DNA from 3 places in the Dickeya dadantii NCPPB 898 genome. Region 2 is predicted to be linked to each of the others. Evidence: predicted binding sites of a transcription regulator. Region 2 holds the regulator's gene; each other region holds the start of a gene.

Region 1 (10,827 bases), 1.3 Mb from region 2:
CCACGGTGTGGGCAAGTTCGCGCCGATCGCCTGCGCCGGTCCGCTGCTGTCCGACGAACTGGAAGCATTGGGCAAAGCGCTGGGCAACCCGGCCCGTCCGATGGTGGCTATCGTTGGCGGTTCCAAAGTGTCCACCAAACTGACCGTGCTGGACTCACTGTCCAAAATCGCCGACCAGCTGATCGTCGGCGGTGGTATCGCCAACACCTTCGTAGCGGCTCAGGGTCATAACGTCGGTAAATCGCTGTATGAAGCGGAACTGATTCCGGAAGCGAAAAAACTGCTGGAAACCTGCGATATCCCGGTACCAAGCGATGTTCGCGTGGCTACGGAATTCTCCGAAACTGCTACCGCGACATTGAAATCCGTTGCCGCCATTAAAGATGATGAACAGATTCTGGACCTGGGCGATGTGTCCGCAGAGCGTCTGGCCGATATTCTGAAAAACGCCAAAACCATTCTGTGGAATGGCCCGGTCGGCGTATTCGAATTCCCGAACTTCCGCAAAGGTACGGAAATCATCGCTAATGCCATCGCCAACAGCGACGCGTTCTCCATCGCGGGCGGCGGCGATACGCTGGCGGCGATCGATCTGTTCGGCATTGCCGACAAGATTTCCTATATTTCTACCGGTGGCGGTGCGTTCCTGGAGTTTGTGGAAGGCAAAAAACTGCCGGCGGTGGTCATGCTGGAAGAGCGTGCTCGTCAGTAAGCGTTTTCAATCAGTTATCTGAAGCGGGCATGTTTCCCGCTTCCGGTTGCCCGGCCGCCGGCCGGGCAACCAGCAGGTAAATCGTGCAGTAAATCGGAATGATGTCGGCACAATCGCGGTTATGTCGACAATGTAGTAACAGACAAATCTCTAACCCTCCACGGCCAACGAAACAGGACACGTGACATGTCTAAAATCTTTGATTTCGTAAAACCTGGTGTCATCACGGGTGATGACGTTCAGAAAGTATTCGCAATTGCCAAAGAAAACCACTTTGCATTGCCGGCGGTTAACTGTGTCGGTACCGACTCTATTAACGCCGTTCTGGAAGCCGCAGCCAAAGTGCGCGCGCCGGTAATCGTTCAGTTCTCCAACGGCGGCGCTGTGTTTACCGCGGGTAAAGGTCTGAAAGCTGAAGGTCAGCAGGCGGCAATTCTGGGTGCGATTTCTGGCGCTCACCATGTACATCAGCTGGCTGAGCATTATGGCGTGCCGGTGATTCTGCACACCGACCATTGCGCGAAGAAACTGCTGCCGTGGCTGGACGGCCTGCTGGACGCCGGCGAGAAGCACTATGCCGCTACCGGTAAACCGCTGTTCTCTTCCCACATGATCGACCTGTCTGAAGAATCTCTGGAAGAAAACATCGAGATTTGCAGCAAGTATCTGGCGCGTATGGCCAAACTGGACATGACCCTGGAAATCGAACTGGGTTGCACCGGCGGTGAAGAAGACGGCGTGGACAACAGCCACCTGGACAACTCTGCGCTGTATACCCAGCCGGAAGACGTAGCTTACGCCTACGAAAAACTGAACGCCATCAGCCCGCGTTTCACCATCGCGGCGTCCTTCGGCAACGTACACGGCGTGTACAAGCCGGGTAACGTTCAGCTGACGCCGAAAATCCTGCGCAACTCTCAGGAATTCGTGTCCAAGAAATTCAACCTGCCGCACAACAGCCTGGACTTCGTGTTCCACGGCGGTTCCGGTTCTTCTGCGGAAGAAATCGCTGAAGCGGTCAGCTACGGCGTGGTGAAGATGAACATCGACACCGACACCCAGTGGGCGACCTGGGAAGGCATCCTGAACTACTACAAGAAAAACGAAGGCTATCTGCAGGGCCAACTGGGCAACCCGGAAGGCAGCGACAAGCCGAACAAGAAATACTATGACCCGCGTGTCTGGCTGCGTGCCGGTCAGGCGAGCATGGTAGCTCGTCTGGAAAAAGCGTTTAAAGAACTGAACGCGATCGACGTACTGTAATTTTCTCAGTATGGTTTGACGAAGGCTCCTGCGGGAGCCTTAATTTTATCTGCGCACAGATAACGCGAATAACGCTAACAGGAGCGAACAGATGGAAGAACTCAACGTAGCCGAAAGCATGGGTCGTCTGCAGTCATGGCTGGTGAATAACCAACATATCTTGTTGCAGTACGGGGTGAATATCGTCGCCTCGCTGGTGATCCTGTGCGTCGGGATGGTTGTCGCCCGCATTATGTCGAACACGATGAGCCGGCTGATGGTGGCTCGCGGTATCGACGTCACGGTGGCGGATTTTCTGTCCGCACTGGTGCGCTACGGCATTATTGCTTTCACGCTGATCGCGGCGTTAAGCCGGGTCGGGGTACAGACTGCGTCGGTCATCGCCGTATTGGGCGCCGCCGGCCTGGCGGTTGGTCTGGCGTTGCAAGGCTCACTGTCGAACTTTGCCGCCGGGGTGCTGCTGGTGGTGTTCCGGCCGTTTCGTACCGGCGAGTCGGTGGATCTGGGTGGCGTCGCCGGTACGGTGACGCAGGTGCAGATTTTTTCCACCACGCTGCTGACGGCCGACGGCAAGGTGATTGTGGTGCCGAATGGCAAGATTATCGCCGGCAACATCATCAATAGCTCCCGTGAACCGGATCGCCGTACCGAAATTATTGTCGGCGTGGCGTATGACGCGGATATCGATGTGGTGAAAACCGTGCTGGGAGACATTGTAGCGGCGGATACGCGCATCCAGCAGGATAAGGGCGTCACCATTCGTTTGAATGAAATGGGCGCCTCCTCGCTCAATTTCGTGGTTCGGGTCTGGACCAGCAACGGCGATGCGGCGGCGGTGTACTGGGATCTGCTGGAAAGCTTCAAACGGGCGCTGGATGAGCACCGTATCGGCATTCCTTACCCGCAGATGGACGTGCACCTGCATCATGGCGCTTCCTCTGCGCAGACCGGCTCTCAGAGCGCGCCTACGCTGTAATAACATGTCTCCGGTCGGCGTCTATGGCGGCGCGGAGGCGGTTTCCTCTATTGCATCACATAAAATGCTGTTTCATGATGGTCCTCGTCCCGTCAGAGTTTGATGTCCTGGCGGGCGTAATGAGAGGAAGATCAGACGTGATAAATGAACGTAGCATTGATGACGAGGGAAAGGCGGAAAAGCCGCTGGGGAGTCAAAGCCTGTTTCGCGGTTTACAGTTGATCGAAATACTGAGTGATTACCCTAATGGGTGCCCGCTGGCGCGGATTGCCGAGTTGTCCGGCATGAACAAAAGCACTGTCCACCGTTTGTTGCAAGGGCTGGCCGGGTGCGGCTATGTCGCGCCGGCGCGACAGCCGGGCAGCTATCGCCTGACCACCAAGTTCATCGCTATCGGCCAGAAGGCGCTCTCGTCGCTGAATGTGTTGCATGTGGCGGCGCCGCACCTTGAAGAACTCAACCTGACGGTGGGTGAAACCGTTAATTTTTCAACGCGTGAAGACGACCACGCGATCCTGATTTACAAGCTGGAACCCACCACCGGTATGATGCGTACCCGTGCGTATATCGGCCAGCATATGTCTTTGCACAGTTCGGCGATGGGCAAGATTTTCATGGCCTATGGCGCAGAAGATTACCCGGCCGAATACTGGCATACCCACCGGGACGACATTCGTCCCCTGACCGACAATACCATCATCGAACTGGCAAGCATGGAGCGGGAACTGGCGGAGATTCGCCGTCAGGGTCTGGCAATGGATCGGGAAGAGAATGAACTGGGCGTTTCCTGCATTTCCGCCCCGGTGTTTGATATCCAGCACCGGGTGGTTTATGCCGTTTCCATTTCGCTGTCGATGGCGCGTTTACAGCAGATCGGCATTGACGCGTTGGTCGCGCCGTTGCAGGAAACCGCCCGGAACATTTCCCACGAACTGGGATTCACGCCGTCTGCATAAGCGCCGGTCTTCATCCGGTTACGCCATACTTAACCGGTATTGGAACACGAACCGGTATTCGGACATTCGCCTATATTGAATGAAGCCTGCCCGGGGTAGGCTTTGTCATTCACTCACACGCAAAGGGGATAACGTGAAGCTGAAAGTTCTGGCACTGACCACCTTGCTTGGTATTGGTCTGTCGTCGATGACGGTTCAGGCCGGCAATGAATTACCCAGCGGGCCGCACATCGTGACGTCCGGCGCCGCCAGCGTCGATGCAACGCCGGATATCGCCCGGCTGGCGATAGAAGTCAGCGTTTCATCCAAGGATGTGGCCGACGCCAAAAAGCAGGTGGATGAACGGGTCGCGCAATACTTTGCTTTTCTTGATAAAAGCGGTATCGACAAGAAAGACATTAATGCCGCCAACCTGCGCACGCAGCCGGAGTACGACTACCTGAAAAACGGCGGTTCGGTGCTGAAAGGCTACCGGGCGATTCGTCAGGTGGAGGTGACATTACGCCAACTGGACAAACTCAACGAATTGCTGGACGGCGCGCTCAAGTCCGGTCTTAACGAGATTCGGGCGGTGGAACTGGGGGTATCCAATCCGGACGTCTACCGCGAGCAGGCGCGCAAAAAGGCGATAGAGCAGGCGACGCAGCAGGCGCAGTCGCTGGCTAGCGGATTTAACGCCGCGCTGGGGCCTGTCTACAGCATCCGCTATCACGTCGCCAACTATCAACCCGTGCCGGTTGCCCGCATGTTCAAAACCGCCGATATGGTGGCGCAAAGCGAGGTCTCTCAGACCTACGAACAACAGACCATTCACTTTGACGATCAGGTGGATGTGGTGTTTGAACTGCAACGCGCGCCCTGAAACAGACTGAACGGGCGCGGTTTTTAACGTCAGGACTGGCGCAGAACCTGATGCCCGTGCGTGAGCAGAGCGTCAGTGACCTGCCGCATCATCCGGCTTTCCGGCGCGAAACGATGCCAGTACAGCATGCGGCGCTGGAACAGCCCCGGCGTCAGGTCGATCAGCTCGCCGTTGGCCAGTTCTCTTTCGATTTGCAAATGAGGGATCATACAGCAGGTGGTACCCTGCCGAGCCAGCTGTACGAAGGCTTCGGACGAGTTAACGATGTGGCAGGGTACGCTGCCGGGCGGCAGGTCGAAGTTCTGCTGCAAAAACGCCTGATGCATGTCATCCAGATGGTCGAACGCCACCACCGGCGCACGCAGCAACGCGGAGCGGGTCACGCCGTTCGGGAAGTAACGGTTGGCGAATCCCGGCGACGCGACGAACAGATAGTCCAGCGCGCCCAGCTTATCCACCAGACAGCTTGGCAACGGCTGAGGCTGAATACTCACCGCGCCCACCACTTCGCCCCGACGCAGGCGTTCCTGGGTGCGGGTTTCATCTTCCACCTGCAGATTCAGCCGGATCGGCGAATCCACCAGCACCGGTTGCAGCGCGGGCAGCAGCCAGGTCGCCAGGCTGTCGGCGTTGACCGCCAGCGACAGCAGCAGCGGCGTTTCACTGCTGTTTTCGTTGCCCAGCCACTCTTCTTCCAGTAATTCCACCTGATGCAGCAGCGCCAGCAGCTTCTGCCCTTGCTCGGTCGGACGCGGCGGAATCGTTCTCACCAGCAGCGGCTGACCGAACAGATTCTCCAGCTGTTTGATACGTTGCGAGACGGCGGACTGCGTAATACAGAGTTTTTGTGCGGCGCGTTCAAAGCCTCGCTCACGGATCACGGCGTCCAGCGCCTGAAGGGTGCGATAGTCCGGGCGTTTCATGAAGGTGAAGATTCCTTTGCGTAAAAACCATTTCGGCAATATGCCACATTTTTGTGATGCACCGCCGAAAAAAATCGCCTGACTCGGCGCGCGGAGGCTGAAATATTGCCGCGGTCAGGGCACAACCCTCTGCTTTTGAGCATGCCATGCCCTATAATACGCACACGTTTTCGTAGCTACAGGCACAAGCACACCATGACGCAGGATGAACTGAAAAAAGCCGTTGGCTGGGCCGCACTCGACTATGTTCGCCCCGGTACTATTGTTGGCGTGGGGACCGGCTCTACCGCCGCCCACTTTATTGATGCGCTGGCTTCAGTCAAGCATCAGATCGAAGGCGCCGTCTCCAGTTCGGACGCCTCTACCGCCAGGCTCAAAAGCCTGGGAATTCCGGTCTTTGACTGCAATGACGTGGATGTGCTCGATGTCTACGTGGATGGCGCGGATGAAATCAACCCGCACATGCAGATGATCAAAGGCGGCGGCGCGGCGCTGACCCGGGAAAAAATCGTAGCGGCGATCGCCCGTCAGTTCGTGTGTATTGTCGATGCGTCCAAACAGGTGGATGTGCTGGGGCGTTTCCCGCTGCCGGTGGAAGTGATTCCGATGGCGCGCGCCTACGTGGCCCGTGAGCTGGTCAAGCTGGGCGGGCAGCCGGTATATCGTGACGGTGTGGTTACCGACAACGGCAATATCATTCTGGATGTGCACAACATGGATCTGTCCGATGCGGTGGCGATGGAAAATCGTATCAATGGTCTTGCCGGCGTGGTGACGGTGGGGTTGTTCGCTAATCGCGGCGCGGACGTCGCGCTGGTGGGCACGTCCGACGGGGTGAAAACGGTTCGCCTGAAATAAATCGTTGTTGTTTCTTGCCCGTATCCGGTGACGCTAACGGCGGCCGGATTTTTTTATCTAAAAAATCCGGCTAGGGTTAACGGCTCATTTTTGGTACTTAATATCAGTTTTTCTTATTTCGCATCATCCCTGTGTGGTCCTGCTGGTGGTTGGCAGTATTTTTTGTCGTGAAACCCTTCGGGTGAGGTGGCGCGAAAAAACGGGCAGGCAATCGTTTGTATTGCCGCTTGCGTATTTTTTGTTATGTTTGCAGAGACCGGTTTGCAAACCGTTATATCTGAAGTCTGAAAATAAGGTCGGGAAATGGCAAAGGTATCACTGGAAAAAGACAAGATTAAGTTTCTGCTGCTGGAGGGTGTACACCCGAACGCGCTGGAGAATCTGCGCGCCGCAGGTTATACCAATATTGAATACCATAAGGGGGCGCTTGACCCGGAAGCGCTGAAAGCATCGATTCGTGATGCGCACTTTGTGGGAATTCGATCGCGCACGCATCTGACGGAAGAGATTTTCGCCGCCGCCGAGAAACTGGTGGCCGTCGGCTGTTTCTGCATCGGTACCAATCAGGTTGAACTGTCGGCAGCGACCAAGCGCGGTGTCCCAGTCTTCAACGCGCCTTTTTCCAATACCCGTTCCGTGGCCGAATTGGTGATCGGCGAGTTGCTGCTGCTGCTGCGCGGCATTCCGACCGCCAACGCCAAAGCTCACCGTGGTATCTGGCACAAGCAGGCGGTTGGCTGCTTTGAAGCGCGCGGCAAGAAACTGGGCATCATTGGTTACGGTCACATCGGTACCCAACTGGGTATTCTGGCCGAAAGCCTGGGGATGCACGTCTATTTCTACGATATCGAAAGCAAATTGCCGCTGGGCAACGCCCAACAGGTACGTCATTTATCCGACCTGCTGAACATGAGCGATGTGGTCAGCCTGCATGTGCCGGAAACCGACAGTACCCAGAATATGATCGGCGCCGACGAACTGGCGCTGATGAAGCCGGGTTCTATCCTGATCAACGCGTCGCGCGGCACCGTGGTGGACATTCCGGCGCTGAGCAATGCGCTTGCCAGCAAGCACCTCTCCGGCGCAGCTATCGACGTGTTCCCGCAGGAGCCGGCGACCAATAGCGATCCGTTCCTGTCGCCGCTGTGCGAGTTCGATAACGTGCTCCTGACGCCGCATATCGGCGGTTCTACTGAAGAAGCGCAGGAGAACATCGGTGATGAAGTGGCCGGTAAACTGGTGAAGTATTCCGACAATGGTTCCACACTGTCTGCCGTCAACTTCCCGGAAGTGTCGTTGCCGACGCACAGCGACCGCGCCAGCCGTCTGCTGCACATCCATGAAAACCGTCCGGGTATCATGACGCAGATTAACCACATTTTTGCCGAGCAGGGCATCAACATCGCGGCGCAGTACCTGCAGACCAGCCCGGAAATCGGTTATGTGGTGATTGATGTGGAAACCGACGGCGCCGACACCGCGCTGCAACTGATGAAATCCATCCCCGGCACCATTCGCGCTCGTTTGTTGTACTGAGTATGGGGGCAAGCCGGTTGTAACCGATAATTCGGCTTAATGAGGAAGCCAGCCCACCGGGCTGGCTTTTTTTATGCCGGTTTATTTTATGTTGGTTTATTTCATGTTGTTTTAACTACAGCGTGATCACCACTTTGCCGCGCATATGACCGGCCAGTACGGCATCGTGCGCTTGTTTCAGTGTGGTGGTGGTCAGCCCGTTCAACGTTTGGCTGAGGGTGCCCTGCAATTCGCCGCTATCCACCCGTTGCGCCACCTCACGCAGGATTTCGCCCTGACGCGCGATGTCCGGCGTAGTGAACATGCTGCGGGTAAACATGAATTCCCAGTGTAGCGCAGCGCTTTTTAGCTTGAGTTGGTTCTGGTCCAGCGGCCGGGTGTTTTCCACGATGGTGCAAATGTGTCCCAGCGGTGCGATTAACCGACTGATGGCATCCCAGTGGCCGTCGGTATCATTCAGGCAGAAAATATAATCGACCTGCTCAATGTTCTGCTTTTTCAATTCATCCTCCAGATGGCGGTAATCCACCACCAGATGAGCGCCTCGATCACGACACCATTGCGCGGAGTCGGGACGGGAAGCGGTAGCGATGATCGTCGCCTCGCTGCGCTGTGCCGCCAAAGAAATGGCTAGCGAGCCGACGCCGCCGGCGCCGCCGATAATCAGCAGCGTTTTGCCTTTAGCCGCGTGCTGGATGTTCAGATGCTCGAATAATCCTTCCCAAGCGGTCAGGGCCGTCAGCGGCAGCGCGGCTGCTTCAGCCCAGTTCAGCGTGGCAGGTTTATGCGCGGCGATACGCGCATCGATCAGTTGGTGCGTGCTGTTGCTGCCGGGGCGCGTGATATCGCCTGCATACCAGATTTCGTCCCCCGCTTTGAAACCGCTCACCGCTGAACCGGTTTTGATAACGACGCCGCTGGCGTCCCAGCCAAGAATGCGCGGATGTTGCAGGCCGTCCCGACGCAACCCGGCATGAACTTTAGTGTCGACCGGGTTAACCGATACCGCTTTTACGGCCACCAACAGGTCGTGTTCGCCGGGGTGTGGTAATTCGGCGGTGATTTCTATGAAGTTCTCGGGTTGTTTGGGGTCAACGGCTATCGCTTTTACTGTCATGATGAGTTTTTCCATTGTTACGTGTTGGACTGCATAACAGTGTAGAACCTGTCGATAGTGCTGATAAGATGGACAATTACTAACGAAGTGTTCGACTATGAAGAACAATCATGTTCAAACAATTACAGGATATGGCGCTGTTCGCGCTGGTGGCGGAATGCGGCAGTTTTACCGAAGCCGCCAGACAGGCGGGCATAGCCAAGTCGAGCCTCAGCCTGCGCATCAGTCAACTGGAGCAGTCGTTGGGGCTACGGCTGTTTAACCGCACCACTCGCAAGCTCAATCTGACCTTTGCCGGCGAACGTTATCTGGTGCATTGCCGGGAGATGCGGCAAGCCAGTGAACGCGCCGAGATGGCGATGCAGCACTTGCGCGATAATCCCAGTGGGCGTTTGCGGATCACCAGTCCGGCCGGGTTGGGGGCCACCCTGCTGGCGCGCCTGACCGCGGAGTTTCAGTTGCGCTTTCCGGCGGTTTCGCTGGATGTCGTTGTTGCCGATCGGGTCATCGATTTGGTGGACGAAGGGTTTGACGCCGCGCTGCGCACCGGCAAGCCGCAGGATTCTTCCCTGATTGGCCGTTCGCTGGGGCAGGTGCCGCATTATCTGGTCGCTTCGGCTGGGTATCTGGCGGGTTCCGAGCCGATCGCACACCCGCGTGAATTGCAGTCGCACCGCTGTATTGCGCATCGAGCCTGGCCGGAGTGGGGGTTTCATCATGAAGCGGAATATTTCCTCTGGCGGCTACCGCAATCGCATATTACCGATAATTTGCTGTATGCCCGAGCCTGCGCGCTGGCCGGCGGCGGCATTACGCTGTTGCCGGCGTTCCTGTGCCGCGAACAACTGGACAGCGGCGAGCTGGTCTGCTTGCTGCCCGGATGGCGGGCGGATAGCAACGATCTCTATCTGATTTATCCCGGACGCAAACTGAATTCACCCGCCCTTAACTGCTTTATTGATTTTGCTCTGAGTTTTGAGGCATTGCGTGATTATTCTTTTCGTTAAGTGATATCTCGTTCTCCACGGAACCGAAGATCCGATCGCGCGTTATTACACGCCGTCCTGCCAGAGAACGTTATTGTTTACCTTAATGGTTTCAACCTTAATGATTTCAAACCTTGTGTTTTCTGGCGGCAAACGCGGTTTTTTCGGTTTATATCCCTGCTACTTATGGATGACTCAGCCGGAAAAAGGAACCTGACCGTTTCTGTTGACCACTTATCCGTAGAGCATGCTACAGTCATCACGGTTTTTCTTTTTTAAAGAAACAACAATGCAATTAAAATAAAATGTTGTTTTGTTTTCCTGCTCCAGTGTGACGTCTGTTGTCTTTATGGGAACTGATGTGCAGTGTTCGGTGTTTGTCAGGAAATAGTGAATGGCGCAAAGCTATACGTGCTTCTGCTGCTGACGCGGTGGAAGTGATCAGCATCTTGTAGTGAAAGTGAGAAATCGGAATGGCAGAACAAAAAGGGAATATCTCTTCTATAAACAACATTCGTCTTGTGACACTCTTTATCACGCTGTTAACCATTATTCTGATTCTATTTGCTCTCTCAATTGGTACTGCCAGTTATTTTCTCAAACAGAGTAATGCCTCTCTGGGCCGGGCTAATCTGGTG
Region 2 (10,827 bases):
AAAACCGGCAGCCTGGCTGCCGGTTTTTTGCTATCGGGATGTGGATTCGCCGGGGGCCAGGATTATCTGGGGACTCGCAAGCCGCCCTCTACACCGCCCACACTGAATACTATTTGCCAGAGTTGGAGATCACGTGCGCGAAACGCGCCGGCACAGGCGTTGAGGTAGTAGCAGAACATCCTATGGAAGCGATCGGAGTAACGTTCTGACAACGTTGGCCAGTGTTGCTGGAAACGATCATACCAGGCCATTAGCGTACGATCATAGTCTGCGCCGAAATTGTGCCAGTCTTCCATCACCAGATAGGGTTCGCTGGCCTGGGCGATATGCTTTATTGAAGCCACGCAGCCGTTGGGGAAGATGTACTTGTCGATCCAGGCGTCTACATTTAGTCTGGCGTTGTTCGATCCGATGGTATGCAACAGAAACAGGCTGGTGGATTTGAGGTTTTTTCTCACTATCTGGAAAAGGGTATCGTAATTTTTCGGGCCGACATGCTCAAGTAGGCCAACAGCAGTGATACGATCGAACTGCCAGTTCATATCGTTCATATCGCGATAGTCCTGCAGCAGAATAGTGACATCCAGATCCTGACAGCGCTGCTGTGCCAGCGTCTGCTGTTCGCGGGATATGGTAACGCCGGTGACGCTGACGCCGTAATGGCGGGCGGCAAATTCCGCCAGCCCGCCCCAGCCACAGCCGAGATCCAGCAGAGTCATGCCGCGACGCAACTGCAGCTTTTCGCAAATCAGGCGCAGCTTGTCTTGCTGCGCCTGTTCCAGCGTTTCGGCCTGTTTCCAGTAACCGCAAGTGTATTGCATGTAGGGGTCGAGCATCATGGTGAAAAGATCATTACCGAGGTCGTAGTGCTCCTTGACCACGAGCCGGGCCCGGCGGCGAGACTGCCGGTTGGTCAGCCGTGCCATCAGGATCCGTAGCGTATCTTGCCAACTGTGAGGAAGCCGTTTTTCCAGTCCGGCACTTAACACGCGGTGGAAAAATATGTCCAGCCGTTCACATTCCCACCAGCCATCCATATAACTTTCGCCCAATCCTAGCGAGCCTTCACGTAGTATGCGTTTGTACATACCGGGATTTTTGACCTGAATATCAAACGGGCGTGAACCGTTAATGACGATGTCGGCAGCCGATAGCATTTCATTGACAATCCGGAACCAGGATAGGTTAGCTGCATCCAGCTCCTCCACATAAGATAAACTCATAACTTCTCCCTACCTTGCCGGAAAATACCTGTGCAAGGAACACATTAGACAAATGTACCCACAGAGGGCATTCGGTGGACTCAATCCATCGTCAGCCCTTGGATGTCCCAGAGGAAATAAGAGAAAAGCGGTACGAAAGGCGTCTATCCCTGGCCGTAAGAAAAAGATGCGGCGGTCAACAGACCGTATAGAAACGAAGGCGATGCGTGATGCCGAAAGCATCGTCTGCTCATAATTATTGTCGTTAAAGACAGTGAGGAGTGTATGACTGCTTTAACCCGACGACAAGAATTCGTTGGGTTAAAGCAGCACGTTAAGTCATGTGTTCAGCTGCGATAGCACGCGTCGTCGCCATGTGTGGCGCGGGATGCCGCCTGATTGAAGAGCCAAACCGAGATATAACAGAATCGTCTGAATTTTAACGACGGTAATCGAGGAACGGGCCGTCGGCGACGGAGCGGCGTTCGATCAGGGTCGGATGCACTTCGATGGTCTGGGCTTCCTCACGTTTGCTGGTAATGCGGTCGAGCAACATGGAAAACGCCGCCTGCCCCAGCCGCTCCTTGGGCTGGTGAATGGTGGTCAGCGCCGGGGTAAAATACCGGGAGTGACGAACATTGTCATAACCGATCACCGAAATATCCTGCGGTACGCGCAGCCCCAGCTCGTCGGCGGCGCAAATGGCGCCCATCGCCATGATGTCGCCGCCGCAGAATACCGCCGTCGGCCGCTGTTTCTGGGCCAGAATCTGGTGCATCGCTTTGTAGCCGGATTCCGGTTCGAAGTCGCCCTGAACCACCCATTCTTCCCGTAGCGGAATGTCGGCTTCTTTCAACGCTTTCAGGAACCCCAGGTAACGCCCGCTGCCGGTATTGCGCCCCTGAGAACCGGGAATGGCGCCGATGTCGCGGTGGCCGCGCTCAATCAGGTAACGTCCGGCCATATAGCCGCCGGCAAAGGCGTTATCGATGATGGTATCGGTAAAATCGCTGTGGGCTTCGCCCCAGTCCATCACCACCATCGGGATATGGCGGTAATCCTCCAGCATGGACAGCAGTTCCGGCGGATATTCGGCGCACATCACCAACAGGCCGTCGACTCGTTTTTGCGCCAGCATGGAAAGGTAGGCGCGCTGTTTGTCCTGATTATTATGGGAGTTGCACAGGATCAGCGTGTAGCCTCTGGCGTAGCAGCTGTTTTCCACCGCTTCGATGATTTCGGCGAAATAGGGCGCCTCGCTGGATGTCGCCAGCAGGCCGATGGATTTGGTGTGGTTGACTTTCAGGCTGCGGGCCACTGCACTCGGCGAATAATGCAATTCATCGATGGCCGCGCGCACCGCAGCCTTGGTCTCTTCGGCGACGAAACGTGTTTTATTGATCACGTGTGATACGGTTGTGGTCGAAACGCCCGCGCGTTTTGCCACATCTTTGATCGTTGCCATCTAAAGTGACTCCTGAACTCATCTGTTACAGTAGGTTGTCTGTTACAGCAGTAAATATGTTGTTAATCGTTTGCCTGCGTGAATTCATCTCCTGCCGGACAACAAGGCAACATTTCAGGAGGAGACATGCCGAGGTGTGTAGCTTGAGGGGAGGGCTGACGCTTCGACCAACGCAGTGTATACAGTAAACTGCGGATTTTGGCCGATTTAGAGCAAAAGTGGAAGAGGCAATTCGTTTTATCTCTGTGACGCAGAAAGCGGTTTTTTGACGCCGCTCGGGTGATAATACACCTATGCTTTATGATGTTTCCCCACCTGCCGGGATCGGGGTTTGATTCAGACATGACGGGATGACGGCGATCATCGGTCACATACAGGAGAATACTATGGATACTAATTTGAAAATGTCGCTGTTCACCACAGTGGCTTCACTGGCAGTGATCATCATCTTTAGTCTGAGCGCGGTGCTGAACTGACGGCGTGGCGCTAACGGCGCCTGGATCGTCAGCGACACATTCGTCGCTGTCAACGGCAGGTACCAGAAAACGGCTATCGAAAAATAAAAAGGGGCGCGATGCCCCTTTTGCCGTATTTGGATAGCGTCATTCCAGCGGAAGCGCTTTAACGCATGGTAATTGTTTAACGCATGGTAATTGTTTAACGCATCGTCTTCGGCGTGACCACGCGACGGGCGCCGACGTAATGATCCTGCCAGTAGTCTTCGCTCAGCTTGCTGATTTTGATATCAGCGCCGGAACGCGGCGACTGGATGAAACGACCATTGCCGAGATAGACGCCTACATGGTCGGCAGCACCGCGGTTGGTTATCCGAAAGAACACCAGGTCGCCGCTTTCCAGTTCGCTTTTCTTGATAGGCGCGGCGTCGCGCAGATGGAACATCTCATTGGCGGTACGCGGAATCGTGATTTTCACCACATCTTTATAAGCGTAATACACCAGCCCGCTGCAATCGAAACCGGAGTAGGGGGTCGCACCGCCCCAGTGGTAGGGTTTGCCGATCTGGCTCATCAGCTTGTTCATGGCGGTCAGTTTGGCATGCTGATAGCGCTTTTGGTGAGCGGCGCTGATGGTCAGCGAGGCTTTATCTTGCTTGCCTTTTTTGCTCTTGCCGTGTGGTGATAGGGTAGCGGTTTCGTCGACGGCGGCAGGTTTGCCTTTTTTATTTGCCGTTTTGGCAATAACGGTTTCATGCGTCTTGTGACTGCTCTTCGCCTGTGCCGGAGCGTCCTTTTTCGTGGTTTTGCCGGCTGGCGTTTTAGCCTGCACGCTTTTTTCCTGCGTCGGTTTCTTGCTGGTTGCGTGGGCTGAGGTCGTGGTTGTCACCGGTTTTTTATCGTTGTGCGGTTTGACGTTTTTATCGTGAGCGGCGGTGGGTTTGGCAGGCGCGGTTTTGGCGGTTTTTTCCGGCTTTTTGTCATGAGTGGGCGCCGCACCCTTTTTGGTATTTTTAGCAACCTTGCTTTTTTTGGATTCCTCAATAGCTTTATTCGCCGTTTCCACGCCGGTTTTGCGCGGAAAAACCGCAGCGCTATGTGGATTAGCCTGTGCCAGGTTAAAAAACAGGTTACTGAAAAATAATAAAAAGAGCGTAATAAATAAACGCATGATAATTCTGACCGAATGTTGTCCTCAATCGTTCAATCTTTACAGTATTCCCGAAAATGACCTGATAAAAAAGTGGGGAATAAGGCATTGTTACTACAAAATAGTGAGAAAACGTTAACAACGATGCCTGCTGCTTAATTATCAGCCGATTCGGTGCTGTTTTGTTCTGGCTGACGCTCAGCTGGATAAAACCCTACAAAAGATAGCGTTTTTTTGTGGCCGTCGCTATCGTTAGAATACAAAGCAACAGAAGCGGCACGGCACGGTATGCCGCGAGTCATATGAACAGCCGTTGACGGGCTGCTCATCACGCCCTTGAGGAAGCAATAAAATGACGACAACGACACTTGAAAAAATTCAGCTTCAGATCGCTGAAAACCCGATTCTGCTGTACATGAAAGGCTCGCCCAAATTGCCGAGCTGTGGTTTTTCTGCCCAGGCGGTCCAGGCGTTGTCGGCGTGTGGCGAGCGTTTTGCCTATGTGGATATTCTGCAAAACCCGGATATCCGCGCCGAATTGCCCAAATACGCCAACTGGCCGACTTTCCCGCAGCTGTGGGTGGATGGCGAATTGGTCGGCGGCTGCGACATCGTGATTGAGATGTACCAGCGTGGCGAACTGCAGCAACTGATTAAAGAAACCGCCGACAAATACCGCTCCCAGCAGGCGGAACAGCAGTAATCCTTCTCTCTATCAGGCAGCCCGGCATCAGGCAGCCCGGCGCTGCCTGATATCGTTTTAATCGTTACGATTATGATGCTTTGATGCCGCAGGGTATTGGCACGACCACCGGTGTTCGCGCCGGCTTACCCTTCACTGCCGACGGCCAGCGGCGTTTCGGTATCGGTTCCTGAGGCCAGCGGCCAGCCGCCCATGCGCTTCCAGCGATTGACCAGTTCACAAAACAGCTGCGCTGTCTGTTCGGTGTCATAGAGCGCTGAGTGCGCCTGGCTGGCGTCGAACGGGATCTCCGCTGCAATACAGGCTTTGGCCAGCACCGTCTGCCCCAGCACCAGCCCGCTGAGCGCGGCGGTGTCAAAGGTGGCGAAAGGGTGGAATGGGTTACGTTTCAGGCCGCAGCGTTCTGCCGCCGCCATCAGAAAGCTGTGGTCGAAGGTCGCGTTATGGGCCACGATGATGCCGCGATTGCAGTTCTGATCTTTGATTCCCTTACGCACGGCTTTGAAGATTTCATGCAGCGCTTCATATTCGCTCACCGCGCCACGCAATGGGTTGGCAGGGTCGATGCCGTTGAAGGCCAGCGCTTCGGGCCGCAGAATTGCGCCTTCAAACGGTTCGATGTGAAAATGCAAGGTTTCGTCCGGCTGTAACCAACCGCTTTCATCCATTTTCAGCGTTACGGCTGCAATTTCCAGCAGCGCATCGGTTTTCGCGTTGAACCCGGCGGTTTCGACATCGATAACAACGGGGTAAAAGCCACGAAAACGCGCGTTCAGGGCGTTCAGGTTATTTTTCTCAGCCATTCGTTTCTTATTTCTTCAGTAACATGCAGTGCGCATTATGGCAAATTCCGGCGGGGGATGCAGCAGCCGTACATGACGGCGGATAACCGTTCCCCCGAAAGACAGGCGCCTGTCGGCACCTGAACAGCAAAGGCGGGATGATTAATTGCCCAGTCCCTGACCGGCCTGCGAGCGTTTGATCAGCTCGATTTTGTAACCGTCAGGGTCTTCAACGAAAGCGATAACGGTGGAGCCGCCTTTGACCGGGCCGGCTTCACGGGTAACCTTGCCGCCGGCCTGACGGATACGTTCACAGGCACCCGCTACGTCATCCACACCCAGTGCGATATGACCGAAGGCGGTGCCCAGTTCATAGCTTTCCACGCCCCAGTTGTAGGTCAGTTCGATCACGGCGCCTTCGCTTTCCTCGGTATAGCCGACAAATGCCAGAGAATATTTGTATTCCGGATTGTCGCTGGTGCGTAGCAGACGCATGCCCAGTACCTTGGTGTAGAAATCGATAGCGCGCTGCAGGTCGCCAACGCGTAGCATGGTATGAAGTAAACGCATAATGACCCCTATTTTGATCAGTGGGTTAACCGTCATGGGCGATACCGGGTGCATTCCGTTACCGCCTGAAACAACAGGGCCTGAGTATAACGTCGTTGCCGGGGGGAGTCCAAACCTGTGGCCGGGCGCTGCTTTTCAGGTTCGCTTGCTGAAAAAAGGGTGAGATAAACGGGAAGATGGCGGTTAATTACTCGGTAACGTTACGGAAAGCTTGCCAGTGACGGCAATCAAGGTTTCAATAAAGACGTCAGATGAGGAGGTCCTGTGGCTGAGCAGCTCGAACTTTTTCCTGTTCCCAACCCTTGCCGGGGTATCTGCCAGGCGGATGACCGGGGCTTCTGTCGTGGTTGTTTTCGCAGCCGCAGCGAGCGTTTTAATTGGGGGACAATGAGTGATGCGCAAAAACAGGATGTGCTGCGTTTGTGCCGGCAAAGGATGAAACGTTCCCAGCGAAGTGAAAAAAATTCAGTGTCCTCCGAGCCAGATCAACCAGCCTTGTTTTAATCGGCAGGGTGATATTTAATGATATAAATTAAGTTCAAGATCATTTTTAATTAATTATTATTTGCTAGAATAGATAGATAACAATAAGACATTTTTTTATTAGACTTTCGTTTTAAATCAGAGTTGATTGCAATCCAGGGAAGTTGCTTAGTATGCTAACTATAAGGAGAAGTGATGGAATTGCCGTTAGGTTCTGATTTAGCCCGGTTGGTTCGTGTATGGCGCGCTTTGATTGATCATCGATTGAAGCCTCTGGAGCTCACGCAGACGCACTGGGTCACACTGCATAATATTCACCAACTGCCTCCGGGGCAGTCCCAAATTCAGCTTGCCAAAGCGATAGGAATAGAACAGCCTTCGCTGGTGCGTACGTTGGATCAACTTGAAGATAAGGGGTTAATTACCCGGCACATCTGTGCCCATGATCGACGCGCTAAACGTATTCTGTTAACGGATATGGCGGATCCTATCATTCAGGCTGTTAATGACGTTATTGATCAGACACGCAGCGAAATATTAAATGGTATTACCCCGGCGGAAGTGGATGAGTTGGCCACTATTATCTCCCGGCTGGAAAAAAACATTTTGGCATTACATGAGAGTCAGTCTTAATTAATAGAAAAAGTAAATGTCTTGGCGGGCGAATTCGAATTTCAGACAACATATTACTCAAATAATTCGAGTCGCAGGACAACACGCTGGCGTTTTGAACAACGCAACGTTGGCCCTTCAGGGCAAGGTTCATTATGAACTTTGTAACGCGGCAACCGATCGAATCCTCAGAATTTTGCATAAGTAAATGACTGGGGAGAGCGACAACTCTGTTGGGAATGGATCTGTGGGAGCAGGTCTGTCGGGAACATGGTTGAACGCGGCTTGTCGCGGCTCTAAAAGGGTGAGGCCTAGGGATGGGCCAGATAATAAAGCCAACGCACCTGCAACTCAGTATGTCGAGTATATAGTGTGAATGATGGTTATCTGGATATATCGAGCCGAATTGATGACATTAGACAATCACCACCCGGAGGGTGGTGATTGATAATCGAATCTTAACGCGGGGAGACGGTGATGGAACGGCCGTTGCTGGCCATAGCCACACGTTGTCCGGCGTGGAATTTGGTATCGCCCTGTTTTTGCACCACCATGATGGTGCTGCCGTCGTCTTTACGGATTTCCAGCTCCACGCCCTGAACGCGGTTGACCGCGCCTTCAATGCTGTTACCGGCAACGCCACCGGCAACCGCGCCTGCGGCTGTCGCCAGATTACGGCCCGTACCGCGGCCGACGGTATTACCGACCAGCCCGCCCAGCACGGCGCCGCCGAGGGTGCCGATGACATTACTGTCTTCACCGGCCTGAATCTGTACCGGACGAGTAGAGACGACGGTGCCGTAGGTTACAGTCTGAACCTGCTTGGCTTCGGATGCACTGTAAACGTCTCCTGACAGGGTGCTGGTATTGGCGCAGCCAGCCAGTGTGATACCTGCTAAAGTGATCACGAGAAAACGTTTCATCATAGAAAGACTCCTGTTATAGCTGTGTCTGTGTCGGGGGCGCAGCCTAAGCCGACGAATTATCTATTGTCACATCATGGTGTGGTCGAACGCACCATTCTACTGTTTCAATTGATGTTAAGGATAGAATAGCGCGCCTAAATTGATAATAAACGCGTTATAAAGTTCCCTGTGAAGTCCTTTTTTTCTGAAAAACCGAGTCAAGTGGCGATTTTTTACCTACGCTGGCATCAGTCTGACAAAAAAGACAAAATCTACATCCAGTATACCGGCAACGTGCCTGCATCGTCTGGTCATTTGAGACTATGTCGTGACAGACGGCCATTTTACAAAACAAAGGTAACCCAATGAGGTCTGGAAGATATATTGGTGTGATGTCCGGCACCAGTCTGGATGGTGTCGACGTGGTGCTGGCCGCCATTGATGAGCATACCGTCGCACAGCAAGCCAGCTATTGCCATCCGCTTCCACCGGCGATTCGGCAGACGATACTGAGCATGAATCAAGGCCAGGCCGTGACGCTCTCCGAATTAGGGCGACTGGATACCCGGCTCGGGGCGCTGTTCGCCGAAGCGGTGCAGGCGCTGTTGCGCCAGACCGGGCTGAGTGCGAGCGAGATTACCGCGATTGGCTGTCATGGGCAGACGGTCTGGCATGAACCGGACAGCGATGCGCCTTGCACCCTGCAGATTGGCGATTGCAATCGTATCGCCGCCGTGACCGGCATCACCACGGTCGGCGATTTCCGCCGCCGCGACATGGCGTTGGGCGGGCAGGGGGCGCCGCTGGTGCCGGTGTTTCATCACGCGCTATTGCAGCACCCGGTGGAACGGCGAATTGTGTTGAATATCGGCGGGATCGCCAACATTTCGGTGCTGGTGCCGGGGCGTCCGGTAAAAGGTTATGACACCGGGCCGGGCAATATGCTGCTGGATGCCTGGGTGTGGCGTAACCGGGCGCAGCCATACGATAAAGACGCCGCCTGGGCGTTAACCGGTCAGGTGGACAACGCGTTGTTGAGCCACATGCTGTCCGATCCCTATTTCGGGTTGCCGGCGCCCAAGAGCACCGGGCGCGAGTATTTCAATCTGGCATGGCTGGAAAGACAACTGGCGGTCTTTCCCCGCCTGCGGCCGGAAGATGTGCAGGCCACGCTGGTGGCGCTGAGCGCGGAAACCATCGCCGGGCAAGTGCTGCTGACCGGCGGCTGCGAACGTGTATTGGTGTGCGGCGGCGGGGCGCGCAATCCGCTGCTGATGAGTCAACTGTCGGCGCGCCTGCCGGGCATTGAGGTCAGCGCTACCGACAACTTCGGCATCCGTGGCGATGATATGGAAGCGCTGGCGTTCGCCTGGTTAGCGTTTCGCACCCTGTCTGGGTTGCCCGGCAATTTGCCGTCCGTGACCGGCGCCAGCCGCGAAACCGTGCTTGGCGCCATTTACCCGGCGATGCCCGTGTAATCGGATTTTGCCGAGAGGTACGTCAGCGCTCTGTTGATAGACTGCTCCGTTATTGGATTTGTCCGGATGGGATGCCGGCATCCGCTAATAACAGGAGAACAATAGAATGAAATCACTGCTGATCGCCGGCGTCGTGCTGTTAAGCGGCTGCGCGCAACTGATGCCGGCCGCGAAGCCGCAAACCTTGTACTACCAGTGCGGCACCATGCCGCTCACCGTCACGCTGAACCCCGGCCCGCAGGGCGACAGCGTGACCTTCCTGCTGGATGGCGAATCTCACACGCTTCCCCAGGTGCCTGCCGCGTCCGGCACGCGTTACAGCGACGACCGATATGCCTTCTGGAGCAAAGGAAATCAGGCGTTTATCGTGCGCGGCGATAGAATCATCGTCAATGACTGTGTGCTGAAGTAATCCGTGTCCATGCCGTTGCGGGCGTTGAGATTTTGGTGACGCGGGCGCAGAATGAGCCTCTCTATTTCTCGCCCGGTTAGGCAACGGCAGGACCTCATGACCACAGAACACGATGACGCGCACCACCCTGACACCCGAAACCGCGTTGCGATCGCGCCCGGTGAAAATATTGCTTCCGGTGAAAATACCACCGCTGTCGATATCGCCGATTTGCGGCGCGAATATACCCGCGGCGGGCTACGCCGCCACGATCTGACCGACAACCCGCTCGATCTGTTCGAACGCTGGCTAAAGCAGGCTTGCGAAGCACAGCTGGCGGACCCTACCGCGATGTGCGTGGCGACGGTCGACGAACAGGGCCAGCCTTATCAGCGCATCGTGCTGCTGAAACACTATGACGAAAAAGGCATGGTGTTTTATACCAATATGGGCAGCCGCAAGGCGCAGCAGCTGGCGATGAATTCCCGCATCAGCCTGTTGTTCCCCTGGCACATGCTGGAGCGTCAGGTCATCGTGCTGGGCAAGGCGGAAAAACTACCGATGCTGGACGTGATGAAGTATTTCCACAGCCGCCCGCGCGATAGTCAGATCGGCGCCTGGGTTTCAAAAC
Region 3 (10,827 bases), 2.0 Mb from region 2:
GTTCCAGTTCCCGACCGTGATCGGCGGTATCGTACTGGCTGTCAACGTGCCGGGCGTGAAAACCGGTGAGCTGACGCTGGACGGCAAAACGCTGGGTGATATCTACCTGGGCAAAATCAAGAAATGGAACGACGAAGCCATCGTCAAACTGAACCCGGGCGTTAAACTGCCGGATCAGGACATTGCCGTGGTGCGTCGTGCAGACGGTTCCGGCACCTCCTACGTGTTCACCAGCTACCTGGCTAAAGTGAACAGCGAGTGGAAAGAGAAGATTGGCGCGGGCAACACCGTAAACTGGCCGACCGGTCTGGGCGGTAAAGGCAACGACGGCATCGCGGCGTTCGTTCAGCGTCTGCCGGGGTCAATCGGTTATGTTGAATACGCGTATGCCAAGCAGAATAACCTGGTTTACACCAAGCTGATTTCTGCCGACGGCAAGGCTGTCAGCCCGACTGAAGGGTCTTTCAGCAACGCTGCTAAAGGTATTGACTGGAGCAAGTCTTTCGCACAGGACCTGACCAACCAGAAAGGCGCCGACGTATGGCCGATCACCTCTACCACCTTCATTCTGATTCACAAAGAGCAGAGCAAGCCTGAGCAGGGCAAAGAAGTGCTGAAGTTCTTTGACTGGGCTTACACCAAAGGCGGCGATCAGGCCAAAGCGCTGGATTACGCTACGCTGCCGAAAGAAGTTGTGGCGCAGGTGCGTGCGGCATGGAAAACCCAGATCAAGGACAGCAGCGGTAAAGCGCTGTACTGATTGCGGTTAGCAGGATCCATTGTGTGAGTACCGAGAGGTGGATAAACCGGAAACGGGGTATCCACCTCTGACATTCATTGGGGTTTCCTTCTTCATTGGGGTTTCCTCCAATGACCTGATTAAAGACGCAGTTATCTGAAAAACGCAGTTATCTGAAAGAAGAGAGACGTATGGCTGAACACAAGCCAACCATTACACCTCCGGGAAAACAGGGCGACATTCTCTTCGGGGCGCTGGTTAGACTGGCGGCCCTGTTGACGTTGCTGCTGTTGGGCGGAATTATCGTTTCCCTGATTTTTGCCTCCTGGCCAAGCATCAAAACGTTTGGCTTTTCCTTTCTGTGGACCAAAGAGTGGGATGCGCCCGCCGGGCAATTCGGCGCGCTGGTGCCGATTTACGGCACTATCGTGACTTCGCTGATCGCGCTGATCATCGCCATTCCGATTAGTTTCGGTATTGCGCTGTTCCTGACGGAACTGGCGCCGGGCTGGCTGAAACGTCCGCTGGGTGTGGCGATTGAACTGCTGGCCGCGATCCCGAGTATCGTTTACGGCATGTGGGGGCTGTTTGTGTTCGCCCCGTTGTTCGCCAGGTATTTCCAGCAGCCGGTAGGCAACGTGCTTTCCAGTATCCCACTGGTCGGTAACCTGTTCTCCGGGCCGGCGTTCGGCATCGGTATTCTGGCGGCCGGGGTGATTCTGGCCATCATGATCATCCCTTACATCGCCGCTGTAATGCGCGATGTGTTCGAACAGACGCCGGTGATGATGAAAGAATCGGCTTACGGCATTGGCTGCACCACCTGGGAAGTTATCTGGCATATCGTGCTGCCGTTCACCAAAAACGGCGTGATTGGCGGCGTTATGCTAGGGCTCGGCCGCGCGCTGGGCGAAACCATGGCGGTGACGTTCATTATCGGCAACACCTACCAGCTCGACAGCTTCTCGCTCTATATGCCGGGCAACAGTATTACCTCCGCGCTGGCCAACGAATTCGCGGAAGCCGACACCGGGCTGCATACCGCCGCGCTGATGGAGCTGGGCCTGATCCTGTTTGTGATTACCTTTATCGTGCTGGCTTGTTCGAAGCTGATGATCATGCGTCTGGCTAAAAACGAAGGAGCGCGCTGATGGCGAGCATTGGCATTGAAAACCGTTCTGACTCGCTGGAAACCCGTCGCAAGATGCAGGCCTGGCGCCGTCAGAAAAACCGCATCGCGCTGTGCATGTCGATGCTGACGATGGCGTTCGGCCTGTTCTGGCTGGTGTGGATTCTGATGTCCACCGTGACCAAGGGCATCGACGGCATGTCGCTGTCGCTGTTTACCGAAATGACGCCGCCGCCTAATACGGCCGGCGGCGGTCTGGCGAATGCGATCGTCGGCAGCGGCCTGCTGATTCTGTGGGCGACGCTGTTCGGCACGCCGCTGGGGATTCTGGCGGGCGTCTATCTGGCGGAATACGGCCGTAAATCGCTGATCGCCGAAGTGATCCGCTTTATCAACGACATTCTGTTGTCGGCGCCGTCGATCGTGGTGGGGCTGTTCGTCTACACGCTGGTGGTGGCTAAAATGGAGCACTTTTCCGGCTGGGCGGGGGTGATTGCGCTGGCGCTGTTACAGGTGCCGATCGTGATTCGTACCACCGAGAACATGCTGAAACTGGTGCCGGACAGCCTGCGTGAAGCGGCTTACGCGCTGGGTACGCCGAAATGGAAGATGATCTCGGCGATTACCCTGAAGGCGTCGGTTTCCGGCATCATCACCGGGGTACTGCTGGCCGTGGCGCGTATCGCCGGAGAAACCGCGCCGCTGCTGTTCACCTCGTTGTCGAACCAGTTTTGGAGCACGGATCTGATGCATCCGATCGCCAACCTGCCGGTCACCATCTTCAAGTTTGCCATGAGTCCGTTCAAAGAGTGGCAGGGGCTGGCGTGGGCAGGGGTACTGCTGATCACCCTGTGCGTGCTGCTGCTGAACATTGTGGCGCGCGTGCTGTTTGCCCCAAAAACACATTAATCGTCTATAAGAAAACACATTAACCGTCACCCAAAAGACAGATTAACAACGCAATATTAATGAATATCCGGGCGTCGCGCAGGCGGCGTTCGCCAGAAGAGAGAAGTCTTGATGAGTATGGTCACAGAGACATCCGCCAGCAAAATCCAGGTGCGCAACCTGAACTTCTATTACGGAAAATTTCATGCGCTGAAAAACATCACGCTGGATATCGCTAAAAACCAGGTGACGGCGTTTATCGGGCCGTCAGGGTGCGGCAAGTCCACCTTGCTGCGTACCCTGAATAAAATGTATCAGCTCTACCCGGAGCAACGCGCCGAAGGCGATATCCTGCTGGATGGCAACAATATCCTGACCGATAACCAGGATATCGCGCTGCTGCGTGCCAAAGTAGGGATGGTGTTCCAGAAGCCGACGCCGTTCCCGATGTCGATTTACGACAATATTGCCTTTGGGGTGAAGCTGTTCGAGAAACTGTCGCGTGCGGAAATGGACGAGCGCGTACAGTGGGCGCTGACCAAGGCGGCGCTGTGGCAGGAAACCAAGGACAAGCTGCACCAGAGCGGTTACAGCCTGTCCGGCGGTCAGCAGCAGCGTTTGTGCATCGCCCGCGGTATCGCCATTCGCCCGGATGTGCTGCTGCTGGATGAACCCTGCTCGGCGCTGGACCCGATTTCCACCGGCCGCATCGAAGAGCTGATTTCCGAATTAAAGAAAGACTATACCGTGGTGATCGTGACGCATAACATGCAACAGGCGGCGCGTTGTTCCGACCATACGGCGTTTATGTATCTGGGCGAGCTGATTGAGTTCAGCGATACCGATACCCTGTTTACCGCGCCACGGCAGAAACAGACCGAAGATTACATCACCGGTCGTTACGGTTGATTACGGGAGTATCATGGAAAATCTCAATCTGAACAAACATATTTCCGGTCAGTTTAATGCCGAGCTGGAAAGCATCCGCACCCAGGTGATGACCATGGGCGGGCTGGTGGAACAGCAACTGACCGACGCCATCACCGCCATGCATAACCAGGACGCGGAACTGGCGCAGCGCGTGATCGAAGGCGACGCCAAAGTAAACATGATGGAAGTGAGCATTGACGAGGCGTGCGTGCGCATCATCGCCAAACGCCAGCCTACCGCCAGCGATTTGCGTCTGGTGATGGCGATCATCAAGACCATTTCCGAGCTGGAGCGTATCGGCGATGTGGCGGACAAAATCTGCCGCACCGCGCTGGAGAAATTCTCCCATCAGCATCAGCCGCTGTTGGTAAGCCTGGAGTCAATGGGCAACCACACCGTACAGATGCTGCACGATGTGCTGGACGCTTTCGCCCGTATGGATCTGGATGAAGCCAAGCGCATCTACATGGAAGACAAGAAGGTGGATAAAGAGTACGAAGGCGTTGTGCGTCAGCTGATGACCCACATGATGGAAGACTCCCGCACCATTCCCAGCGTGCTGACCGCGTTGTTCTGCGCCCGTTCCATCGAACGTATCGGTGACCGTTGCCAGAACATTTGCGAGTTTATTTTCTACTTCGTTAAAGGCCAGGACTTCCGTCATCTGGGCGGCGACGCGCTGGAAAAAATGCTGGCGCAGAAAGACGCTGAAAAACCGGAATAAGTCTGGCTTATTGATTGCCGGCTTGCCGACGATGTTCTCAACGCCCCGCCCGTGCGGGGCGTTGTCGTTTGTGAGGCTGTAATGGTAACGCCGCATCGCACCCTGTCACCCGAGGTTGCCAGCGACCGGATATAACATAAGTTCATATTATGGGTGTTTATGTTATTTCCGACGCGCCGGGGCCGCTGTTAGCCTGCATTCATTGGATTAACGATCGTTTCAAAATCGTTTATGAACAGCGGCTTATAGGCGGATAATAAAGATGAAAAAATCTCTTTTGGCATTTTCCCTTCTGGCAGGACTAGTTTCTCTCGCAGGCAACGCGCAAGCCGACAAGCTGGATGACATCCAGAAAGCGGGCGTGGTGAAAGTGGCGGTGTTCGACAGCAATCCGCCGTTTGGCTATGTCGATCCGCAAAGCAAAAAGCTGGTGGGCTACGATGTGGACGTAGCGGAAGCCATCGGCAAGGCGCTGGGCGTCAAAGTAGAGCTGCGCGCCACCAATCCGGCCAACCGTATTCCGCTGCTGACCTCGAAGAAAGTCGATCTGATTGCGGCCAACTTCACCATTACCGATGAACGCGCCAAACAGGTCAATTTCAGCGTGCCTTATTTCGCCACCGGCCAGAAGTTCATCGCCCACAAAGGCGTGCTGAAAACGCCGGATGACATCAAGAATTTGCGCATTGGCGCCGACAAGGGCACCGTGCAGGAAATCACCCTGCGTGAGCACTACCCGACCGCCAAAGTGATTTCCTACGACGATACCCCGCTGGCGTTCACCGCGCTGCGTAACGGCAACGTGCAAGCCATCACCCAGGACGACGCCAAGCTGGTCGGGCTGCTGGGTAACCTGCCGGCGGCGCAGAAAGCCGACTTTGAAATTTCTCCGTTCAGCATCACCAAAGAGTATCAGGGCATCGGTATTCCGAAGGGCGAGGACCGCCTGACGCAGAAAGTGAATGACATCCTGCTGAATCTGGAAAAACAGGGCGACGTGGTGAAAATTTACAATCGCTGGTTCGGGCCGGAAACACCGTCTGCCCAGCCGCGCGGCGATTTCAAAATCGCGCCGCTGGATCAGCAACCCAAGGCTTGAGTACGCTGTCACAGTATTCTCAATCCGATAGTTGTTACCGTAGTTTCTTACTTGATGGTTGTGATTTGCCCCCGGACCGATCCCGGGGGCCTTCTTGTTTATGATGACTGATGAATCTATCCGACAATGGCTGACCGACTGGCTGCTGGCGCCTCAGTATCTGCAATGGCTGTGGCAAGGCTTTCAGGTCACGCTCGGTATCGCCGCCGCCACCGTGGTGTTGGCGACCGCGCTGGGTCTGGTGCTGGCGGCCGGCCGCGACAGCCGTACGCCGCTGCTGCGCTGGCTGGCTATCGCGTATTGCTCCTTGTTTCGCAACACCCCGCTGCTGGTGCAATTGTTCTTCTGGTACTTCGGCGCGGCGCAGTGGCTGCCCGCCGGGCTGATGCAGTGGCTCAACAGCTCGCACGTGATTCCGCTGCTTGGGCTGAACGGGCCGTCGTTTGAGTTTCTGGCCGGACTGTTTGGCCTGACGCTCTATTCCGCCGCCTTTATCGCGGAAGAGATTCGCGCCGGCATCGCCGGCGTGGCCCATGGTCAGAAGTACGCCGCCTGCGCGCTGGGGCTGACCGACTGGCAGGTGATGCGTTATGTGGTGTTGCCGCAGGCGCTGCGCATCGCGCTGCCGCCGTTGCTCGGTCAGTACATGAACGTGATTAAGAATTCATCGCTGGCGATGGCGATCGGCGTGGCGGAACTGTCCTATGCTTCCCGACAGGTGGAAACCGAAACGCTACGCACGTTTCAGGCGTTCGGGGTGGCGACGGTATTTTATATCGCGGCGATCGCCCTGCTGGAAGGCTGGGGACAGTGGCGTCAGCACCGGCAACCGCTAAAGGAGCACTGAAATGGATTTTTCGATCATCCGCGACAATTTTAGCTACCTGATGTGGGGCACGTTCCCGGAAGGTCCGTTGGGCGGCGCAGCGCTGACGCTGGCGCTCAGTTTGATGGCCGGGATCGCATCGGCGGTGTTGGGTACGGGGCTGGGGGTCGCGCTGGCGATGTATCGCGGCTGGGCTGGCGGACTGCTGGCGATGGTGCTGGGCTTTTTCCGCGCGATTCCGGTGATCATGCTGATTTTCTGGACCTACTTCCTGCTGCCGATGCTGTTTGGCGTCGATATCCCCGAAATCACTACCGTGGTGTGCGCGCTGGCGTTCATCGCCTCCGCCTATCTGGCGCACGGCGTGAAGGCCGGCATCGTGGCGATAGGCCGCGGTCAGTGGCAGGCGGGGATGTCGCTGGGGTTGGGACGCTGGCAGACGTTGTGGTACATCGTGTTGCCGCAGGCGCTGCGCATGATGGTGCCGTCGTTCATCAACCAGTGGATTTCGCTGATTAAAGATACCTCGCTGGCTTACATCGTCGGCGTTGGCGAACTGACTTTTTTGGCGACTCAGGTCAACAACCGCAGCATGGTCTATCCAACCGAAGTGTTCCTGTTCGTCGCGCTGGTCTATTTTATCTTTTGCCTGTTGCTGGACCTGCTGGCGCAGGGCGTCAGCAGGCGTTTTCGCGCCGGACCGAAACCCGCCCGGCGTCGGCTATTCGGTAGACGCAAACCGGTCAGTACGCCGGAATCGCTGTCGCACGAAGCCGGCTGAGCCGTCAGGCGGCGGTCAGCGCCCAGCCGCGGGCCTGCCACAGCGCCGGTAACTGCGCCATGTCGTGGAACATCGTCACCAATGGGTGATGGATCGGGGCGTTATGTTCGTCGGCGCAGTAGTAGAACACCGGTATGCCGGCGGCAATGCCGGCCTGCGTGCCGGAAACCGAATCTTCCACCAGAATGCAGTTTTCCACCGTCACTCCCATCTGCTGCGCGGCGTGATGCAGCAACGCCGGATCCGGTTTCCATTTGCCGATGTCGTAGCCGCTGTACAGGTGCTCGCCAAAGAACGGCAGCAGGCCGGTCAGCCCCAGTGAATGCTGCATTTTGCTGACCGGGCCGTTGGACACCACCGCGGCGGGCGCTTGCAGCGCCGTCAGTACGTCCCGCACTCCCGCGATCGGCTGTAACGAAAGGTCGAACAGTCGCGCCACTTCCTGGCGGAAATGGCGTTCCATCTGCTCCATTGAAACCGTCAGGCCGAAACGCTCGCTGATGCGTTCGATGATGTCGTAGAGCTTCATGCCTTTGAAGGTTTTGATGACCTCATCCAGCGGCAACTGCACGCCGTAAGGAATAAAGATATTGATGTAGGCCTGGCAGCAAATAACTTCGCTGTCCACCAGCGTGCCGTCGCAGTCGAAAAATACGCATTCAATCCGGGACATGGGCATTCCTTGTTGAGGGACGAAAATCCCCACTTTACCTGACTGACGGGATAATGCGATGTTTGTGAAAACAAGCGACTCGTCACCCCTTATCTCTGTGGCAGACAAACGTTTTCCCGTCGGGAAGTGAGGCGAAACCGCTGCGAACAGGCTGGAGATATAGAAAATTGTTATCGTCGGGAAAAAAAAGCCCGCCGGCGCGTTAACTGCTCCGCATTTTGGTATAGGATACCGGGCGATTATCTTTCCTTTCTTCTCTTTGGGTCATTTATCATGGATAAATCTCAGTCTGGTTCCGCTGCTGAGCAGGGGCTGCTGGATCGCGTGTTCAAACTGAAGCAGCACGGCACTACCGCTCGTACCGAGACTATTGCCGGGTTCACCACCTTCCTGACGATGGTGTATATCGTTTTTGTTAACCCGCAGATTCTGGGCGCCGCCGGGATGGACACCAAAGCGGTGTTTGTCACCACCTGTCTGATCGCCGCCTTTGGTAGTATTTTCATGGGCCTGCTGGCTAATCTGCCGGTGGCGCTGGCGCCGGCGATGGGTCTGAACGCGTTTTTCGCCTTTGTGGTGGTCGGCACCATGGGTTTGCCGTGGCAGGTGGCGATGGGCGCTATCTTCTGGGGCTCGGTCGGTTTCCTGCTGTTGACGATATTCCAGGTTCGTTACTGGATGATCGCCAATATTCCGCTCAGTCTGCGCTTGGGCATCGCCAGCGGCATCGGGCTGTTTATTGCTATGATCGGGCTGAAAAACGCCGGGATTATCGTGCCGAATCCGGAAACGCTGGTGTCGGTCGGCAAGCTGACCTCGCATAGCGTGCTGCTGGGCGCGTTGGGCTTTTTCATTATCGTGGTGCTGGCGTCCCGCAATATTCATGCGGCGGTGCTGATTTCCATCGCGGTAACCACGCTGCTGGGCGCGTTGCTGGGGGATGTGAAATTCGCAGGCGTGTTCTCCATGCCGCCGAGCGTCAGCAATGTGGTCGGTCAGGTGGATCTGGCCGGGTCGCTGAATCTGGGCCTGTCCGGGGTGATTTTCTCCTTCATGCTGGTGAACCTGTTTGACTCCTCCGGCACCCTGATTGGCGTGACCGACAAGGCCGGTCTGGTGGATGCCCGCGGCAAATTCCCGCAGATGAAGCAGGCGCTGTATGTGGATAGCATCAGCTCGGTGGCCGGTTCGTTCATCGGCACCTCATCCGTGACCGCGTATATCGAAAGCTCTTCCGGCGTTTCCATCGGCGGTCGTACCGGCCTGACGGCGGTGGTGGTGGGGATTTTATTCCTGCTGGTGATGTTCCTGTCTCCGCTGGCGGGCATGGTGCCGGCTTATGCGGCGGCGGGTGCGCTGATTTATGTCGGTGTGTTGATGACCGCCAGCCTGGCGCGCGTTAACTGGGATGACCTGACCGAATCCGTACCGGCGTTCGTGACCGCCGTGATGATGCCGTTCACCTTCTCTATTACTGAAGGCATCGCGTTGGGCTTCATTTCTTACGCGGTAATGAAAGCCGCGACCGGCCGCTGGCGTGATATCAGCCCGTGCGTCATCGCCGTGGCGGTGTTGTTCCTGCTGAAAATCGTGTTTATCGACGCCCATTGATCATCCGCGAGCCGGGGTTACCCGGCTCGCTACGGCTGACTTCTTTTTTTCCTGCGGTTGACCTACTTTTTTCGCGTTCCTGTCGCTACATCGCCAGCAGCGGTGAGGCGTTTTCCGTCGCGTGGCTGCTCAGTTTGATATAGCGCCGCGACTGACGCTGCTGTTGGACGATTTCGCCGGATTTCCGCATGCCGTAGGCCGAGGTGTAGTTCCACATCACCAGACGGTCGAGGCGAGGCGTATGGGCACAGGCCCAGGCCAGATAATCATCAATGTCGCTGATCACTTCCACATCCGGAATATGCCGCGACCGCAGACGGCCGGAGGCCGGATGCAGCTTCAGCGATTCCGGCCCGCCGGCGTTGAAACCGGGAATTTTCAGCACCGACTGACGAATAGTGCATAATTGGGTGGCGGCTTCCAGCGGATCAAGCTGGGCGTCGATCCAGGCTTTTTCCGCGTGGGTCTGCGTTTGCAGATGCGGCGGCGTTTCACGATTCCAGACGCGGACAATTTCCACGTCCATCCCCACTTTCCCTTCCTCGCTGAGCAGGATTGCGATGGTGTTTCCTGCGTAGCCGAGGCTGAAATCGGGCAGATGCGGATCAACAAAACAGGGTCTGCCATTCGGCGAAACCATTAGGGGCGGAAGAACTGGATAACCGAAGAAATAAAACATCATCTCTGCCAGCAGCGCGCGGCTTTTCAGATAACGCTCGCGGCGCTTCACTGAAAAACTGTGCGTGGATGAAATCAGATCATCCGATAACCGCTGCAGATCGGGTAACGCTTCCGTGCTTGCCCACCTGACGAAATGACAGGTCATATTCACTCCATGATGCCAACGAAAAAACCTGATAATTTTTAGTAGAATGACTGCTATGTGAAGTTGATTTCCGACGCAATGGTCAGACAAATATCTGTGCCAAAGAGGAACTGGCGGATAAATCGGCGATAATTATCCCTGCCCGAGCAGAATACTTCAAAAAGCACATTTTATTAAAACTGATTTTATTTTATTTGAAACAAAAATCGGGCTTACATCACATCATGTCAACAGGGCGCAGCGACACGGCCTGCGCCGCTTGCCCGTGAACGCGTCCTGGCATCACGGGCAATAAGGCATCAGCGCAAACGGATATCCGCGTGATGCCATGCGGAACGTTGCTGTTTTTCAAGAACCCGTTCGGTCATCGCCTGCGGCGTCACCAGCGTCAGCGCCGACGTTGGGCATACGCGTACACAGGACGGGCTGTCGGCGACGCCGATGCAAAGATCGCATTTATGGACTTCACTGCCTGATAGCGATGGGGCAGGCGTTTCATCATCGGATGGCCGCGTCACCACATTGATGGCGCCGAACGGGCAGGCGATTACGCAACTTTTGCAGCCAATACACCGCGACGAGATAACCTGAATGCTGTCTT

The links. The regulator PurR, encoded in region 2, represses purine synthesis genes. The targets are predictions, from matches to a motif close to CANGCAAACGTTTGCNTG.
Region 1: the regulator PurR is predicted to act here: its motif matches at 6,755-6,772, upstream of serA (phosphoglycerate dehydrogenase).
Region 3: the regulator PurR is predicted to act here: its motif matches at 7,891-7,908, upstream of DDA898_RS21485 (NCS2 family permease).

Annotation. Positions count from the first base shown of each region.
Region 1 covers NZ_CM001976.1:4,135,522-4,146,348, reverse strand. Annotated here, with positions in the region: gene pgk (phosphoglycerate kinase) at 1-712, shown strand, start outside; gene fbaA (class II fructose-bisphosphate aldolase) at 899-1,975, shown strand; gene mscS (small-conductance mechanosensitive channel MscS) at 2,067-2,951, shown strand; gene DDA898_RS18565 (IclR family transcriptional regulator) at 3,071-3,907, shown strand; gene DDA898_RS18560 (oxidative stress defense protein) at 4,041-4,769, shown strand; gene DDA898_RS18555 (LysR family transcriptional regulator ArgP) at 4,799-5,692, opposite strand; gene rpiA (ribose-5-phosphate isomerase RpiA) at 5,888-6,550, shown strand; gene serA (phosphoglycerate dehydrogenase) at 6,854-8,086, shown strand; gene DDA898_RS18540 (zinc-binding alcohol dehydrogenase family protein) at 8,202-9,203, opposite strand; gene DDA898_RS18535 (LysR family transcriptional regulator) at 9,314-10,210, shown strand; gene DDA898_RS18530 (methyl-accepting chemotaxis protein) at 10,663-10,827, shown strand, end outside.
Region 2 covers NZ_CM001976.1:2,826,306-2,837,132, reverse strand. Annotated here, with positions in the region: gene cfa (cyclopropane fatty acyl phospholipid synthase) at 63-1,223, opposite strand; gene purR (HTH-type transcriptional repressor PurR) at 1,642-2,667, opposite strand; gene cydH (cytochrome bd-I oxidase subunit CydH) at 3,054-3,143, shown strand; gene DDA898_RS12910 (C40 family peptidase) at 3,325-4,293, opposite strand; gene DDA898_RS12905 (Grx4 family monothiol glutaredoxin) at 4,625-4,975, shown strand; gene rnt (ribonuclease T) at 5,101-5,778, opposite strand; gene gloA (lactoylglutathione lyase) at 5,920-6,327, opposite strand; gene DDA898_RS22380 (DUF1289 domain-containing protein) at 6,592-6,831, shown strand; gene slyA (transcriptional regulator SlyA) at 7,006-7,443, shown strand; gene DDA898_RS12885 (outer membrane lipoprotein) at 7,881-8,348, opposite strand; gene anmK (anhydro-N-acetylmuramic acid kinase) at 8,693-9,805, shown strand; gene DDA898_RS12875 (MliC family protein) at 9,912-10,217, shown strand; gene pdxH (pyridoxamine 5'-phosphate oxidase) at 10,314-10,827, shown strand, end outside.
Region 3 covers NZ_CM001976.1:4,787,424-4,798,250, reverse strand. Annotated here, with positions in the region: gene pstS (phosphate ABC transporter substrate-binding protein PstS) at 1-760, shown strand, start outside; gene pstC (phosphate ABC transporter permease PstC) at 931-1,890, shown strand; gene pstA (phosphate ABC transporter permease PstA) at 1,890-2,777, shown strand; gene pstB (phosphate ABC transporter ATP-binding protein PstB) at 2,889-3,665, shown strand; gene phoU (phosphate signaling complex protein PhoU) at 3,679-4,410, shown strand; gene DDA898_RS21505 (ABC transporter substrate-binding protein) at 4,673-5,509, shown strand; gene DDA898_RS21500 (amino acid ABC transporter permease) at 5,613-6,356, shown strand; gene DDA898_RS21495 (amino acid ABC transporter permease) at 6,358-7,116, shown strand; gene yieH (6-phosphogluconate phosphatase) at 7,121-7,789, opposite strand; gene DDA898_RS21485 (NCS2 family permease) at 8,063-9,400, shown strand; gene DDA898_RS21480 (4'-phosphopantetheinyl transferase family protein) at 9,486-10,226, opposite strand; gene DDA898_RS21475 (4Fe-4S dicluster domain-containing protein) at 10,526-10,827, opposite strand, start outside.